Regions from separate parts of the Magnetovibrio massiliensis genome, predicted to be linked through region 1. Evidence: predicted binding sites of a transcription regulator. Region 1 holds the regulator's gene; the other holds the start of a gene.
The links. The regulator HrcA, encoded in region 1, represses chaperone genes, less so after heat shock. The targets are predictions, from matches to a motif close to GTTAGCACTCNCCNNNGGNGAGTGCTAAC.

Region 1 (8,074 bases):
TGCGAACGTGTTGGCGGACGTGGGTGGATTTTCCGGCAAAGACGGCTTGTTCCGCTTCAATCAAAACGGCGAGGCCGAGCGCGGTCTGGCGGTGATGGAGGTGCGGCGCAAAGACGCAAAGATTATCGATCCCGCACCGACGGCGTTTTAAGGCGGGGTGTTAGGCATCGAATTAGTTCATTTTGCCGCCGCTAAAGCCCGCAAACGGATCGGGTTCGGGATCGTCCGTGCGTCCGTCGTCCAGCAGTTGTGCTATGATGCCGTTCAGCATCAAGCGGCCGGCATCTGTGGTGCAAATGCCGTGCTTGGAAATCTCCAAAAGTCCCGCGTTGCTGAGGTTTTCGACAGAGCGGCCATTGAGGCACTGCATTAACGGGGTTCCGGTTTGCGCTTCGAACTGCTCAGAATTGAGGCCTTCAGATAGGCGCAAGCCGGTTAAGATCAGCTCTTCTTCACGCTCGGAGCGTGTCAGCTCGCTCGATTTTGCCGTGCCGTGACCTTGGCTGTCGACTTTGGCAAGCCAGCGCGCTGGGTCGGCGATTTGGTGGGTGGCATGGGTTGTGCCATTTTGCGTGATCCGACCGTGTGCGCCGGGGCCGATACCGATGTAATCACCACCTTGCCAATAGCTTAAATTATGGCGGCTTTCTGCACCCGGACGGGCGTGATTGGACACTTCATAGGCCGGCAAACCGTCGGCGTCGCACATCTCTTGGGTGAGTTGATAAAGGTCGGCGGCCATATCTTCTTCCGCTTCCGAAACGTTTTGACGGAAAAAATCCGTTCCGGGTTCGACGGTCAGTTGATAAAGCGAAATGTGATCGGTCACCAAACCCAAAGCGTACTCCAACTCATCGGCCCAATCGCCTTCGCCCTGACCGGGGCGGGCATAGATTAAATCGATAGAGTAACGGTCAAAAACCGCTTGGGCGATATCCACGGCGCCAAGCGCCTCCTCGACGCTGTGTTCGCGGCCAAGGCGTTGTAAATCTTCATCATTTAGAGCTTGTACCCCAACCGAAACGCGATTGACGCCGGCATCGCGAAAGGCGCGGAACTTGGCGGCTTCGACGGATGTGGGGTTAGCTTCCAAAGTGATTTCACAGCTGGGATCAACCGCCCATTGATCGCTGGCAGTCTCTAAAATTGCGTGCACGGTGTCGGGGTCCAAGAGGCTGGGCGTGCCGCCGCCGAAGAACACGGATGTGAGCGTGCGGCTACTTGTTTGGCTTGCGTAATGTTTTAAATCCTGCAAAATTGCGGTGCGATAGTGGTCCTGATCGACGCTGGACGGCACGTTTGCGCGGGAGTTGAAATCGCAGTACGGACATTTGGACAAGCACCAGGGCCAGTGCACATAAAGCGCTAAGCTGTCAGCTGTCGGCGGGCTCACCAAAGGGGGAGGACGTTTGGCCATATGGACTTTCACGTTTGCAGATCAAATTCGTGTGACACAGGCGCGGGCACGCCCCGTCTTTAAAACAGTATTGATCCATTTGCTTCATTGCACAACAGAGGAAGAAAACACGGCCTGTGAAGATTTTGTGGACCTTGTCTGTTTTGTTGGGTGTCACGGCGTTTGTCATATTTGCACCGGGCCGCGCGCAGGCGGTGTCGTTTTCGTGCACCCTTGTGAACGGAACGACCGTGCGCCTGGTGCAAGATGTCACACTGAACAACATCGCCGTGGCTCGCACGACCATCAACGGTCCGGTGATTGTGTTTAACAGGACCGTGTTGAAAAAGTTTTCGACCCAAACCCAGCTGTTTTGGCTGTCCCACGAATGTGCGCATCAAAAGCTCGGCCATTTTACCGGACAAAAGGCTCAGGCGCGAGCGACCAAAGAGCAACAGGCCGATTGCCAAGGGGCCAAAGACATGGTGCGGCGTTTTCGCATCAGCAGCTATGATTTACGTGTCATCACCAACGAAGTGTCCCAAGTCGGCCGCGGCCGCGGCGGCCAAGCGGTCAACTATATGACGGGGTCTAAGCGCGCCGTTTTTATTCGACAATGTGCCGTCGCTGCAGCGGGGGGTTAAGCGTCCTCAAAACACGCGGCGACCAGCAGTTTGAACGCATTGGCGCGGTGGCTCATGGCGTGTTTGGCTTGGGGCTCCATTTCTGCGAATGTGGTCTCGAAGCCGTCGGGGATGAAGGTTGGGTCGTAGCCGAACCCTTTCTCGCCCCGGGGCGGCCAGGTCATGTGGCCGTGCACTTGGCCTTCGAAGCTTTCCGTGTGTCCGTCCGGCCATGCGAGCGTTAAAGCGCAGGCGAAGTGGGCGGAGCGGTCTTCGGCGCCGGCATCGATGATGGCGGTTTCGACCTTTTCCATGGCGACGGAAAAATCTTTGTCCGGCCCGGCCCAGCGCGCGGAATAGACACCGGGGTTGTCGCCCAGGGCATGCACGCAAAGCCCGCTGTCATCGGCCAAGGCCACGTGACCCGAAGCGGTGGCGGCGGCCAGGGCTTTGATTTGTGCGTTATCGATGAAGGTTTCCCCGTCTTCGACAGGTTCGGGCAAGCCCAGTTCGCCGACCGAGACGACATCCGCGCCGAACGGTTCCAACAATTCGCCGATTTCGCGCACTTTGCCGGGATTGTGGCTGGCGATGACCAGCTTACCGCCTTCAAACTTACGGGGCATTGCGGTTACTCCAGCTCCAAAACGTCGCGTTGCAGCTCAACCAGTTCGCTCACCCCTTTTTTGGCGAGGCTCATGAGCTCCATGAACTGGTCTTCGGAGAACGGATAGTCTTCCGCCGTGCCTTGAATTTCGACGATGCCTTGGGCCCCCGTCAGCACGAAGTTGGTGTCGGCTTCCGCTGCGCTGTCTTCCAAATAGTCCAGATCCAAAACAGCCGCGCCTTGGTAAAGTCCGCACGAAACGGCGGCGACTTGATCGACCAGGGGCACACTTTCAATCAGTTCGCGTTCCACCGCTTGGCGCAGCGCCAAGTGGAGCGCCACATAGGCCCCGGTGATGGATGCCGTGCGCGTGCCGCCGTCGGCTTGGATGACGTCGCAGTCCACGGTGATTTGCATTTCGCCCATGGCTTCCAAATCGGTGATGGCGCGCAGTGAGCGGCCGATCAGGCGTTGAATTTCTTGAGTACGGCCCGACTGTTTGCCGCGTGCGGCTTCGCGGTTCATGCGCGAATTGGTGGCACGCGGCAGCATGCCGTATTCCGCCGTGACCCAGCCTTTGCCCTGACCCCGGATCCACGGCGGCACGCGCTCTTCCAAGGTGGCGGCACACAACACGTGGGTGTCGCCGAACTTGATCAGGCACGAACCTTCGGCGTGTTTGGCGAAGCCGGGTTCAATGGTGACGGTGCGCATTTGGTCCAAGTCGCGGCCGCTGGGTCTCATATGAATTATCCTCAAGTCTTTAAAATGTATTGGCCCCCAAGCTAAACGGGCTGGGAGCGTAGAACAAGCGCGCAATTGACGGAATTTGCCCACGTGATTACCTTGGAGTTCATGATCACCGAACTCAACGAACGCTCCCGCGAAATCTTTCGCCGCATTGTCGACGGTTACCTGGACACAGGAGCACCGGTGGGCTCGCGCACGCTGAGCCGTCAGTCGGGGCTGGATATCTCGCCCGCGACCATCCGCAACGTCATGGCGGACTTGGAAGACGCGGGCTTGTTGTGTTCACCGCACACATCTGCAGGCCGCCTGCCGACCGAGTTGGGGCTGAAGCTTTATGTGGACGGCATTTTGGAGGTGGGCAATCTGACGAAGGACGAGCGCCAATCCATCGAGGGGGAGTGCAAAGCGTCCGGCACCTCGGTCGAGGGGATGTTGGAAAATGCCACCCAAGCCTTGTCGGGCCTGTCGCATTTGACGGGCTTGGTGGTTGCGCCCAAAACCCAGGCCCCCTTGAAGCACATTGAATTCGTCAGCCTGTCGCCGGGTCGGGCCTTGGTGGTCTTGGTCACCGAAAACGGGGTGGTGGAAAACCGCATTATAGAAGTGCCCGCCAACATCTTGCCGAGCGCCTTGGTGGAAGCGACCAATTATTTGTCGGCGCGCTTGGTGGGGCGGACCTTGAACGAAGCCTTTGGGGCGATCCAAGCCGAACTCACGTCTCACAAGGCGCAATTGGACGCGCTCACCGCCAAAGTGGTGGAAGAAGGCTTGGCCGTTTGGGCGGGCGGGGACGGGGATAGCTCTCTGATCGTGCGCGGACAGGCGAATTTGTTGGAAGACATGGACGCCGCTGCGGATTTGGAGCACATCCGGTCTTTGTTCGAAGCGCTGGAAACCAAGGAATCCATGGCGCGGCTCATCGAAAGTGCCGACATCGCCGACGGTGTGCAAATTTTTATCGGTGCGGAAAACAACCTGTTTGGCATGTCGGGCTGCTCCATGGTGGTGGGGCCCTATCGCGACACCCAAGAACGCATCATCGGCACCATCGGCGTGATCGGTCCGACGCGTATGAATTACGCCCGAATCATTCCCATGGTGGACTACACAGCGAAGATGGTGGGCCGCTTGATCGGCTAAAAGCTCGGCGAATGTCACATTTCCATATCAAAAGAACGACTTTTCCGCGTTTCGCGGGTTGATTCGTGCGTCAAATCGGTTACATACCTCCCAACCGAGGATCAGTGGGAAAACACACCCGATGAACACAGAACACGAAGTGCCAGCCGAAGACGTTCCGGAAACGCCGGAAGAGGTCGCGGCTGCTCAAGCCGATGCCCAAGCCGAAGCCGCGCGCGAAATCGAGATCGAAATCGCCGACGCGCAAGAAGAGGCTGCCGCCGAACAGCCCGAAGAGCTTGATTTGGAAGGTGAAATCGCCAAGCTGAAAGACCAGCTGCTGCGCGCCATGGCGGAAGCCGAAAACACGCGCCGCATTGCCGCGCGTGAAAAAACCGACGCGCAAAAGTACGCGGTCACCAACTTTGGCCGCGATATGCTGCGTGTGGCGGATTATTTGTCCATGGCGACCATGGCGGTGACCCAGGAAGCCCGCGATGCGGATTCCAACCTCAACAACCTGTGTGTCGGCATCGACATGACCATGAAGGAACTGTTGAACGTCTTTGAAGGCCACGGCATCAAGCCGATTAAGACCGATGGCGTGACGTTCGACCACAATCTGCACGAAGCGATCAGCCAAGAAGAAAACCCGGACGTGCCCAAAGGCACCATCCTGCGCGCTCAGCGCGGTGGGTTTACCTTGAAAGACCGTTTGTTGCGTCCCGCCCAGGTGGTTGTCGCCACCGGTGGCCCGAAACCGGAAAACCCGGATGCGGCGTCAGAGGCGGACACTTTGGACCAAGCCCCGGACGATGCCCAAAAGGCTTATGAAGGCGACGGTGCCGAGCCCGGTCAGCAAGTGGACCAAGAAACCTAAGAAAAACCCGACCTTTAGTCCGGTTTTTCGCCATTTCAAGCGTTGCGGGGGCCAAATCCCAGGCTTATATACCTCGCAACCAAAGCCCTTAACGGGGCATTTGAACATTAACCATTGAGGCGACAGCCTCTTTAACCCGAGGGGACCGACGCGGAGCTTGAGGATAAGGCCGCTAAAGTCCGCCTGAGACGGAGATTGAAAGACATGAGCAAAGTTATCGGTATTGACTTGGGCACCACGAACTCGTGTTTGTCCTTGATGGAAGGCTCCGATCCGAAAGTGATCGAAAATGCCGAGGGCGCGCGCACCACGCCGTCCATGGTCGCCTTCACAGATGATGGTGAACGCCTGGTGGGTCAGCCCGCCAAACGCCAAGCCGTCACCAACCCCACGGACACCCTGTTCGCCATCAAACGTTTGATCGGCCGTCGCTACAACGACCCGCTGACCGAAAAAGACAAAGGTTTGGTGCCGTATCACATCACCGAAGGCAAAAATGGTGACGCATGGGTGGAAGCTCAGGGCAAAGATTACAGCCCGTCTGAAGTCTCCGCGTTCATTTTGCAAAAAATGAAAGAAACGGCGGAAAGCTACTTGGGCGCAGAAGTCACGCAAGCCGTGATCACCGTTCCGGCTTACTTCAACGACAGCCAGCGCCAAGCCACCAAAGACGCCGGTAAGATTGCCGGTTTGGAAGTGCTGCGCATCATCAACGAACCGACCGCTGCGGCTCTGGCTTATGGCCTTGAGAAAAAAGACGGCGGTGTGGTTGCTGTTTATGACTTGGGCGGTGGTACGTTTGACGTTTCTATTTTGGAAATCGGCGACGGTGTCTTCGAAGTGAAGTCCACCAACGGCGATACGTTCCTGGGCGGTGAAGACTTTGACCACTCCATCGTCGAATACTTGGCCGACGAATTCAAAAAAGAAAACGGCATCGACTTGCGCGAAGACCGCTTGGCCCTGCAGCGTCTGAAAGAAGCTGCGGAAAAAGCCAAGATCGAACTGTCGTCTTCCACGCAAACCGAAGTCAACCTGCCGTTCATCACGGCAGATGCCTCCGGCCCGAAACACTTGAACGTGAAAATGACCCGCGCCAAGTTGGAAGCGTTGGTGGGCGATCTGATCAAACGCACGGTTGCCCCTTGTGAAGCCGCGTTGAAAGACGCCGGCCTCAAAGCGTCCGAAATCGACGAAGTGATATTGGTTGGTGGCATGACCCGCATGCCGAAAGTCCAAGAGGTCGTCAAAGACATCTTCGGTCGCGAGCCGCACAAAGGTGTGAACCCCGACGAAGTTGTGGCCATCGGTGCTGCCATCCAAGGCGGTGTGTTGAAAGGCGACGTCAAAGACGTTTTGCTGTTGGACGTGACGCCGTTGTCGCTGGGCATCGAAACCCTGGGCGGTGTGTTCACCCGCTTGATCGATCGCAACACCACGATCCCGACCCGCAAGTCTCAAGTCTTCTCCACCGCAGAAGACAACCAGTCGGCTGTGACCATCCGCGTGTTCCAAGGGGAACGCGAAATGGCGGCGGACAACAAACATCTGGGTCAGTTCGATCTGATCGGTATTCCCCCGTCTCCGCGCGGCATGCCGCAAATCGAAGTCACCTTTGACATCGACACCAACGGTATCGTCAACGTGTCGGCCAAAGACAAAGCGACGGGCAAAGAACAGCAAGTTGCCATTCAGGCTTCCGGTGGTCTGTCCGACGACGACATCGAAAAAATGGTCCAAGACGCCGAAAGCCACGCGGAAGAAGACAAAACGCGTCGCGAATTGGTGGACGCGAAAAACAAGGCCGAAAGCTTGGTGCACGACACCGAGAAAAACGTCGCTGAGCATGGCGATAAAGTCAGCCCGGACGATAAAGCTGCCATCGAAAGCGCCATCGCCGACACCAAAGCGGTGTTGGAAGACGAAGGTGCGGACGCCGAAGCCATCAATGGCAAGGCCGACACTTTGATGCAAGCCGCCATGAAACTGGGCGAAGCCATGTATAAAGACCAGCAAGCCGAAGCCGGTGAAGCAGGTCCGGATATGGGCGCGGCGCCGGGTGGCGACGGGGGTGCAGAGGCACCCGCTGACGACAATGTGGTCGATGCCGACTTTGAAGAAGTCGACCCCGACCAAGACAAGAAGTAAGTCGTAACGACTGAATGACCCCAGCCGTCATTGCGAGCAAAGCGAAGCAATCCAGAATGTTGATACATGGATTGCTTCGTCACTTTGCTCCTCGCAATGACGAAGCGGGTTAGATGTAACTGGGACAAGACCTATGTCGAAGCAAGACTATTACGATCTGCTGGGAGTCTCGAAAGACGCCGACGGCGACGAGATCAAAAAGGCATACCGTAAACTTGCCATGAAGTATCACCCGGACCGCAATCCGGATGACAAAAGCGCTGAGCAAAGCTTCAAAGACGTTAACGAGGCCTATGAAATCCTCAAAGACGATGAGAAGCGCGCGGCTTACGACCGCTTTGGTCATGCGGCCTTCGAACAAGGCGGCCCCGGTGGCCCCGGTGGTTTTGGCGGTGGTTTCGAAGGCGGCTTCGGCGGCGGTTTTGCCGACATCTTCGAAGAAATGTTCGGCGGTGGCGGCGGCGGTTTTGGCGGTGGACGCGGTCGCGGCGGCGCGGAACAATCCGGCCGTGGGTCGGACCTGCGCTTTAACATGGACATAACCTTGGAAG
Region 2 (8,074 bases), on a different contig from region 1:
AGGATCACGACGGCAGTGGATCACTTTGGCGTTCGGCAGCATGAGTTTAATCATGCCGATGTTGGCAAAGTTTGCGGGCATCTTATCTGTGATGTGCAAAGCCTCTTCATCGTGTTGGCGGAGCCTGTCGATATAGTCTGCCCCGGCCTGAGCCAGTTTATCTGGGTGTATTTTGCCCGCAGAAAAACCTTCAGAGACATCATGAAAAGAACCGAAGTGGCTTCGGACGACCTCTTCTAAGGCATAGAGTTCGCCTGCACCGAAGACGCTTGGGTGGGCGGATATAATTTGCTCGACCAAAGTTGTGCCTGAGCGGGGCATGCCCACAATGAAGACAGGCGTTGGGTCCGTGCTGCCGGTGTTGGAAAAGGTCTCATGGAACTTTGGCGTGAAGGTCTTTTGGATGGCATTGAGATCATCGAATTGATGTTCAAAATCCAGGTGGAATGTGCCCCGCTTCAGAGCATTGCCTTCGGTATAGAATTGAAAAGAGCGTTCATATTCACCGAGATCCTCATGGACTTTGCCTAAGGCAAAAGAGAGGGCGATTTTATCGTCGAGATCAGCAATTGGCCCGTCGTAGGCGGCTTTCATGGCGCGGACATCCTCGTTTGCGGATGTGACTTTGATGAGCCGTGCCAAGTTCATATGGGCTTTGCCATAATCCGGCTTCAAGCGGATGGCTTCGCGCAGATAGCTTACAGCTTCGTCAATGCGTCCATCGGTTTGGCAAACCTGTCCGAGGGTTGCGTTGGCACCAGACGGGTCAAGGCCCATCTTCAACGCGTTTTTCATCAATGCTTCTGCGATTTCGAGATCGTCGTTGTGCCAGTGGGCGAGGCCTTTGTTGAAATAGGCATTGTGAAAGTCGGGAGAAATCCCAAGAATTTTGTCAAACCACTGGAGGGCTTCGCCGGGTTTGTTTAAGGCGATGAGGCACAGGCCTAAATTGTTCATGGCCGGGACGTGACGCGGGTTCTTTTTCAGAACATCTTGAAAAACGACGCAGGCTTCCTCATCACGCTTTAAATCTTTCAGCACTGTGCCGAGGTTAAAAGCGACTTCAATTTCATGAGGAGCAAACTTGAGGGATGTTTCGAAACAGGTACACGCTTCTTCTTTGCGCCCCAGAGAATTGAGCACGATGCCTTTGTTGCAATGCGCATGGGCGTCGTCGGGTTTGACGCCTAAGGCCTTGCCAATGAGGTCGAGCGCTGCGTCATAATTCCCCGTCGCATGGGCAATCATGCCTAAAAAATTCAGAGCTTGGTGATGATTGGGCTGGGCTTGAAGAATTTGGCGGTAGATGCTTTCGGCGTCTTGCAAACGTCCGGCTTGATGATGCTCAAGCGCAAGCTGTAGGGCTTGGTCAACAGTCACGGTCTGGTTTTGTGGGGACGAAGCTTTGCCGTGCTGTTTCGCTTGTTTCTGAGCGAGCTTCTTTTGACGTCGTTTTTCCGCGCGGTTGACCATGGGGGTGCGAATCTCCTGTGCTTGACGACAGTTTACAGGATTTGCGTACACAGCACACAAAAAGCCCCGCACCAATTGATGCGGGGCTTTTGTTTCGAGCCCAAGTAATGTGGGGGCTCGAGCGTTGGTTGGCTGGCTTAGAAGCCCATGCCGCCCATGCCGCCCATACCACCCATGTCGCCGCCCGGCATGCCGCCAGCCGGAGCCGCGCCGCCGTCTTTTTCCGGCAGTTCGGTGACCATAGCTTCGGTGGTGATCAGCAGACCCGCCACGGATGCAGCGTCCGTCAGAGCAACGCGAACAACCTTGGCCGGATCGATGATGCCAGCTTTGATGAGGTTTTCGAAGGTGCCGGACTGAGCGTTGTAGCCGTGAGCTGTGTCTTTGGATTCCATCAGCTTGCCTGCGATGACAGCGCCATCGGCACCGGCATTTTCAGCGATTTGACGAACCGGAGCTTGAACCGCACGACGCACGATGTCGATGCCGACGTTTTGGTCGGAGTTGTCGCCTTCGAGTTTCGCCAGAGCTTTGCCACCGTACAACAGTGCGGTGCCGCCACCCGGGACGATGCCTTCTTCGACAGCTGCGCGGGTTGCGTGCAGTGCATCGTCAACGCGGTCTTTGCGTTCTTTCACTTCAACTTCGGAACCGCCGCCGACGTGGATCACGGCAACGCCGCCAGCCAATTTGGCCAGACGTTCTTGCAGTTTTTCTTTGTCGTAGTCGGAGGTGGTTTCTTCGGCTTGTGCGCGGATTTGGTTGCAACGCGCTTGGATGCCTTTTTTGGTGCCAGCACCGTCAACGATGGTGGTTTCTTCTTTGGTGATGTTGACGCGTTTACACGTGCCCAGCATGTCCAAAGTGACGTTTTCGAGCTTAATCCCTAAGTCTTCGGAAACCACTTGGCCGTTGGTCAAGATGGCGATGTCTTCCATCATGGCTTTGCGGCGCTCGCCGAAGCCCGGAGCTTTGACAGCAGCCACTTTCAAACCGCCACGCAGTTTGTTGACAACCAACGTTGCCAGCGCTTCGCCTTCGATGTCTTCAGCGATGATCAACAACGGGCGAGAGGATTGAACCACGGCTTCCAAAACCGGCAGCATAGCTTGCAAAGAGGTCAGCTTGCTTTCGTGGATCAGGATGAACGGGTTTTCCATTTCGCAGGTCATTTTTTCGGCGTTGGTCACGAAGTACGGAGACGTGTAACCACGGTCGAACTGCATGCCTTCAACAACGCTGAGTTCCGTGTCCAAGCCTTTGGCTTCTTCAACGGTGATGACACCTTCGTTGCCGACGCGTTCCATGGCTTGAGCGATCATATCGCCAATTTCAGCTTCGCCGTTGGCGGAGATGGTGCCAACCTGTGCAACTTCAGCAGAGGTTTTGACTTTCTTGGAACGTTTGTCGACGTCTTTGATGACAACGTCGACAGCGAGATCGATGCCGCGTTTGAGATCCATCGGGTTCATGCCGGCAGCAACAGCTTTGCAGCCTTCGCGAACGATGGCTTGGGCCAGAACGGTAGCGGTCGTGGTGCCGTCGCCAGCTTCGTCGTTGGTGCGCGAAGCGACTTCTTTGACCATCTGTGCGCCCATGTTTTCGAACTTGTCAGCCAAGTCGATTTCTTTAGCAACAGAGACACCGTCTTTCGTGATGCGCGGTGCGCCAAAAGCTTTGTCCAAAACAACGTTGCGGCCTTTGGGGCCCAGGGTGACTTTTACGGCGTTAGCCAAGGTGTCGACGCCAGCCAGCATACGGGCACGGGCATCAGCACCAAATTTTACGTCTTTAGCAGCCATGGAATATTTCCTTATCTTTGGATTGGCTCAATAAATCGGGTGAAAGAGAAGTGGGGCGGGCAAAGGCCCAGCGCCTTACTTCTTCTTTTTGCCTTTGGCAGTCGTTTCGATGACGCCCAAGATGTCGCTCTCTTTCATAATGAGCAAATCTTCACCACCGAATTTGATTTCGGTGCCGCCCCATTTGCCGAACAAGACGTTGTCGCCTTCTTTCAGTTCGAGCGGAGCAACAGTGCCGTCTTCTTTGTGGATACCGGAGCCAACGGCAACGATCACACCTTCAGACGGTTTTTCTTGAGCGGTATCGGGGATGATGATGCCACCAGCGGTTTTTTCTTCGGTTTCGAGGCGGCGGACAAGCACGCGATCGTGAAGAGGACGGAACTTCATATTGTATTTCCTCCAAAGGAAGTTCTTGAGAAATCGAATGTTTGGGGGGTGATTTTTGGTTTGTTAGCACTCTCCCCAAACGAGTGCCAGGGATTTAAGAGTGCCCACCCCACTCTGTCAACAGGCGGAGCGGCTTTTTTTGAAAAATTCGATGAATTTGGCGAAAAAACCCGAAAATTCAGGTGGTTTAGGGTTGGACGAAGTCTTTAGCGTCCCACACCACCAAGATCTTGGCGCGTTTGGGCAGGGTCAGCACCGGGTCTGGATATTGGGTGATTTCTTTGGGGCTGCGGGTGGCTAGGACGACACCTGTGGGATGTTCAGCGGACCACGCGGGTACATCGCGCATTTCGTTGAAGTTGTCCAACGGCTGAATCAAACGCCCCAGGAACTGAAATTCACCGTGGTATTTGCCGACATAGAGCACCGGGCGGCCTTCATCCTGCCAAGCTTTGATGCGCTTGGCGGCGGGTTGTAGGTTAAACGCAATGTCAAATGCGGGCGCGGCGGTGAAATGCAAGGAAACCATCAGCGCGGTGACGGCGACGGCAATCAGGCGAACTTCGTGAAGCGTGTTGCGCACGCCGATGTTGGAAATGGCAATGGCGCAAAAGAAGCCCACCAGCAGCCACAGGGGCTCTGCCGCGTCAACCCACACGGGCAATGGTTTGGAGAGATACGGTTCAATCCAGTCGTAACTCAGCAAGGCGGCCATTAAGACAAACGCCAGCCCCGCCAAAAACAAGACCGGGACGCGGTGGCGGTTGGGTGTGGGGGCTGCAGGCTCCACACGGATCAGCAAATAAGCCGCAAGCAACGCCAAAGCCGGGAAGATCGGCAACAGGTAGTGGGGCTGTTTGCCGCTGATGGCGGAAAAAATCACAAACGACGCCCCGGCCCAAATCAACAGCACGCGTGCACTGCCGTCATTCCATGCGCTGCGAAGCCCGGTTCGGTTGTTCCAGGCTTTGCGAAAGCCCAAGGCTTTCCACAAACGCGGCCACAAGGTCCAGGGCAACAGCATCAAGGGTAAAATCCAAAGGAACCAATACACCGGGCGTTGGTGGGCAAACGACTTCACCATGCGGTCCGCACTTTGTTTGATGAAGATAGCGTCGCGGTATTCTTCCCCGCCGATGATGGCCGCCGGGATCGCCCAGGCCAACGTGATGCCGGCGCCGATAAAGATAGAAATGAACACACCGCCGTACCATTTGCCCCAGGCCGGGCCGGTTGCTTTGTAGGACAGCATCGGCCCCCACAGTGGGGCCAGCAATGCCAAGGGCAGCGTGTGCACCAAAATAGCCGGACCCTTGGCTAAGCCGCCAATGCCCAGGCCAACGCCTGCGATCAAAATGCCTTTCCAGTAGCCTCGTCCCGCAGCCAGACCTTGCCACGCCATGACATAGCCCAAAACGGCCAAAACGGCGGCGAAGGTGACCATGGTGTCGAACATGGTCATGGAGGCAAAGACGGTCCAATACAGTCCCGTCATCACGATTAAAGCCGCAGCCCAACCGCGCGCGCGTCGCACGTTGCCTAAGACATCGGGCCAAAGAGCGCCAGCCAATTTCACCGTGGACAGAACGCTGGCGAGGCCGAATAGCGGGGCGACCAGGCGGGCCCAGTTTTCCGAAACGCCAAAAATTTTCCAGCCCAAATTCATCAGCCAGAAAAAGAACGGCGGCTTGTGGCTGTAGATTTCACCGTTTTTGGTGGGAACCCAATAATCGCCACTGAGATACATTTCCCACGCGACTGTGACGTAGCGGGTTTCATCAATGGGCAGGAGCGGCCGCAAAATAACGGCGACAGAAACCAGGGCGCACCAAATCAGCGTGGTGAGCCAAGCATCAGAGGGAGTAGATGTATGGAGTTTCAAGGCGGACCCTTAAGTTCGGTTCTTCAGGCTTAGGATTTTGCTTCGTCTTCGTCCGCACCTAGCTCGGCGTCGATTTTACGGCTCAACGACTTGCCATGGCGGAAACGGCGGTAAAGATACACGCCCAAGAGCGCTGACGCTACGAACAAAACGACACTTAATGTAATGCGCAACGCCGGGTCCACGGACACGCCGCTGCCCAAAAGGGCGAAGATCAATGTCTGGGGGAGATATCCCAGGGTGGAACCGCCAAAAAACGGCACGCCGCGAATGCTCGACACGCCTGCGGCTAAGTTCGTGGCGATGTTTGAACCCACAGGCAACATGCGGATCAACAGGGTCATGGAAAATGTGTGGTCGTGCAAAAAATCGTCCAAACGTTTGACCCGTTTGGAAAACTTCTTTTGCAAGGGCGCACGGGCCAGCAGGCGGGCGTAATAAAACGCTCCGATGCAGCCGACGACTGTGCCCAACAAGGCCAAGCTGGTGCCCAGCAAGAAACCAAAGGCATATCCGGCCAAGCCGCTGACCACTTGGCGCGGCAGTCCGAACCCGGTCGCCAAAGCGGCCAAGCCCAAAAACAGCAGTTCCCCGCCGATCCCTTGGCCCTTGATGTGCGAATCGACCCAGTCGTTGGTCAAAACATTGCCCAAGTCGGCAGCTTCGAACACATAGAGCGCCAAAGCCAACGTCGCCATAATGGCAACGCCGCGCAAAATAGAGCTGGGGTTCATGTGTTGGGACATCTAGAGCGGCGGCCTCAGTCTTTGGAAGCCTGACGGACGTCACTGACTTCGGGTTTGGAGCCCCGGGCAATCAGCCACATCACACCGATCAAGTCGCGGATGGCGACCGACAGGCGGTCCCACATGCCGTATTTCGAAATGCCGCGCTCGCGGTGGCGGTGGTTGACCTCGACAGACACCACATCGCCGCCACGCCGGATCATCAGCGCGGGCAAGTAGCGGTGCATGTGATCAAAGCGCGGCATGTCCAAAAACGCTTCGCGGGTCATGACCTTCAGGCCGCACCCCGTATCGGGTGTGTTGTCGCCCAACAGCTTTTGACGCACGGCGTTGGCGAGCTTGGATTGGAAGCGTTTCCATTCCGTGTCTTTGCGTTTTGCACGCCAGCCCGCAACCAGCAAAAAATTGGGGTCTTGGGCGTCTTTGAGTTTGGCGAATAGGGCGGGAATGTCGGCTGGGTCGTTTTGGCCGTCGCCGTCCAAGGTGGCGATGAAGGTCGCGCGGGCCTTTTTGACGCCGGTGGCAACGGCCGCACTTTGGCCGCAGGCGACCGCGTGGCGATAGACGCTCAGACGCGGCTGTTCCTTCGCCATTTCGTCGAGCTTATCGGCGGTATCGTCTTTGGAGCCGTCGTTGACATAGACGATTTCATAATTTGCCGGTTTTTCACCGTACATGGCATCCAGCGCGGCGCTGATTTCTTCAATCAGCGGGCGGATGTTTTCACTTTCGTTGTGAACAGGCACGACGACAGCAATTTCAAAGGGTTGCGTGGTGTCCAGCGGAGCGTTCATGACGGTCGCTCATTTTCCCCAGGTCAATTTCGCAGCGCAACAGCGCGCTCGGCCATGCTTTTACACGCTCTGGCCCCGTCTTGGAAGGGGCGAGACGGCCGAGAGCGTGTTTTTCCCCGACTTTTCTCTCGATCGACGTCGTTTCCACTTGGCCTTTTGGGAGAACACGGTATCATCCCAAAGTGATAGTTCTGAAAAATCAAAGCTCCACCTTGTGTTCACATGTGCCAGGAGCGTGTCATTGGGGACAGTGCAAACGTGCACGATTCATTTGAGCAAGCGCTGCAATACGCAAGACAAGCGTTGGAGATGATGGTGGAACGCAACGTTCCCGCCTCACCACACAACTTCTTAGTCTGGTACACACATGCCTCGGACCGGGAACCGGATTTGTCGCGGATGATCTCCATCTTGATCGACAACAATCAAGATTTTGGCGAAGCTGTGAACGCGGACTTGTATGAAAAGTTCTTCAGCACTGAAGCTCAAGATCAGACTTTGCATGAGACCACGGAACGGATCGAAAAAGAGCTGGAGCGCATCATCAATTACGTCGGCGATGCGGGAAAAGGGGCTTCGGAAGTTGGCGAATCTCTGGCCTCTGCCGAAAATGATATTTTGGGTGCCAACGGTGTGGAATCCCTGAAAGCGGCGGTGACTAAGGTCATCAACGACACCCGCAAGATGGAAGAAATCAACCAAAACCTCGAAAGCCAATTGGCCGAATCCACCGAAGAGGTCGGCCAGTTGCGTGGTGACTTGGAAGACATGCGCCGCGAGGCCCTGACCGATGCTTTGACGGGCATCTCCAATCGTAAGCTGTTCGATATGGAACTGCGCCGTCAAGCCCGCGACGCCATGGAAGCGGGCAAGAAGCTTTGCTTGCTTTTGTTGGACATTGATCACTTTAAGAAGTTCAACGACACGTGGGGCCACCAGACGGGTGACGAGGTGCTGAAGTTGATGGCCAACACCTTAAACAAAGGT

Region 2: a site for HrcA is predicted at 3,728-3,756, ahead of V5T82_RS17330 (co-chaperone GroES). Genes of this name have one in related genera too.

What each region holds. Positions count from the first base shown of each region.
Region 1 covers NZ_JBAHUR010000001.1:157,058-165,131, forward strand. Annotated here, with positions in the region: gene V5T82_RS00810 (penicillin-binding protein activator) at 1-151, shown strand, start outside; gene hemW (radical SAM family heme chaperone HemW) at 173-1,417, opposite strand; gene V5T82_RS00820 (hypothetical protein) at 1,552-2,040, shown strand; gene rdgB (RdgB/HAM1 family non-canonical purine NTP pyrophosphatase) at 2,037-2,645, opposite strand; gene rph (ribonuclease PH) at 2,651-3,370, opposite strand; gene hrcA (heat-inducible transcriptional repressor HrcA) at 3,482-4,516, shown strand; gene V5T82_RS00840 (nucleotide exchange factor GrpE) at 4,638-5,375, shown strand; gene dnaK (molecular chaperone DnaK) at 5,580-7,523, shown strand; gene dnaJ (molecular chaperone DnaJ) at 7,657-8,074, shown strand, end outside.
Region 2 covers NZ_JBAHUR010000021.1:18,766-26,839, forward strand. Annotated here, with positions in the region: gene V5T82_RS17320 (sulfotransferase) at 1-1,473, opposite strand, end outside; gene groL (chaperonin GroEL) at 1,611-3,275, opposite strand; gene V5T82_RS17330 (co-chaperone GroES) at 3,351-3,665, opposite strand; gene V5T82_RS17335 (ArnT family glycosyltransferase) at 3,853-5,547, opposite strand; gene V5T82_RS17340 (TVP38/TMEM64 family protein) at 5,577-6,293, opposite strand; gene V5T82_RS17345 (glycosyltransferase family 2 protein) at 6,308-7,087, opposite strand; gene V5T82_RS17350 (GGDEF domain-containing protein) at 7,346-8,074, shown strand, end outside.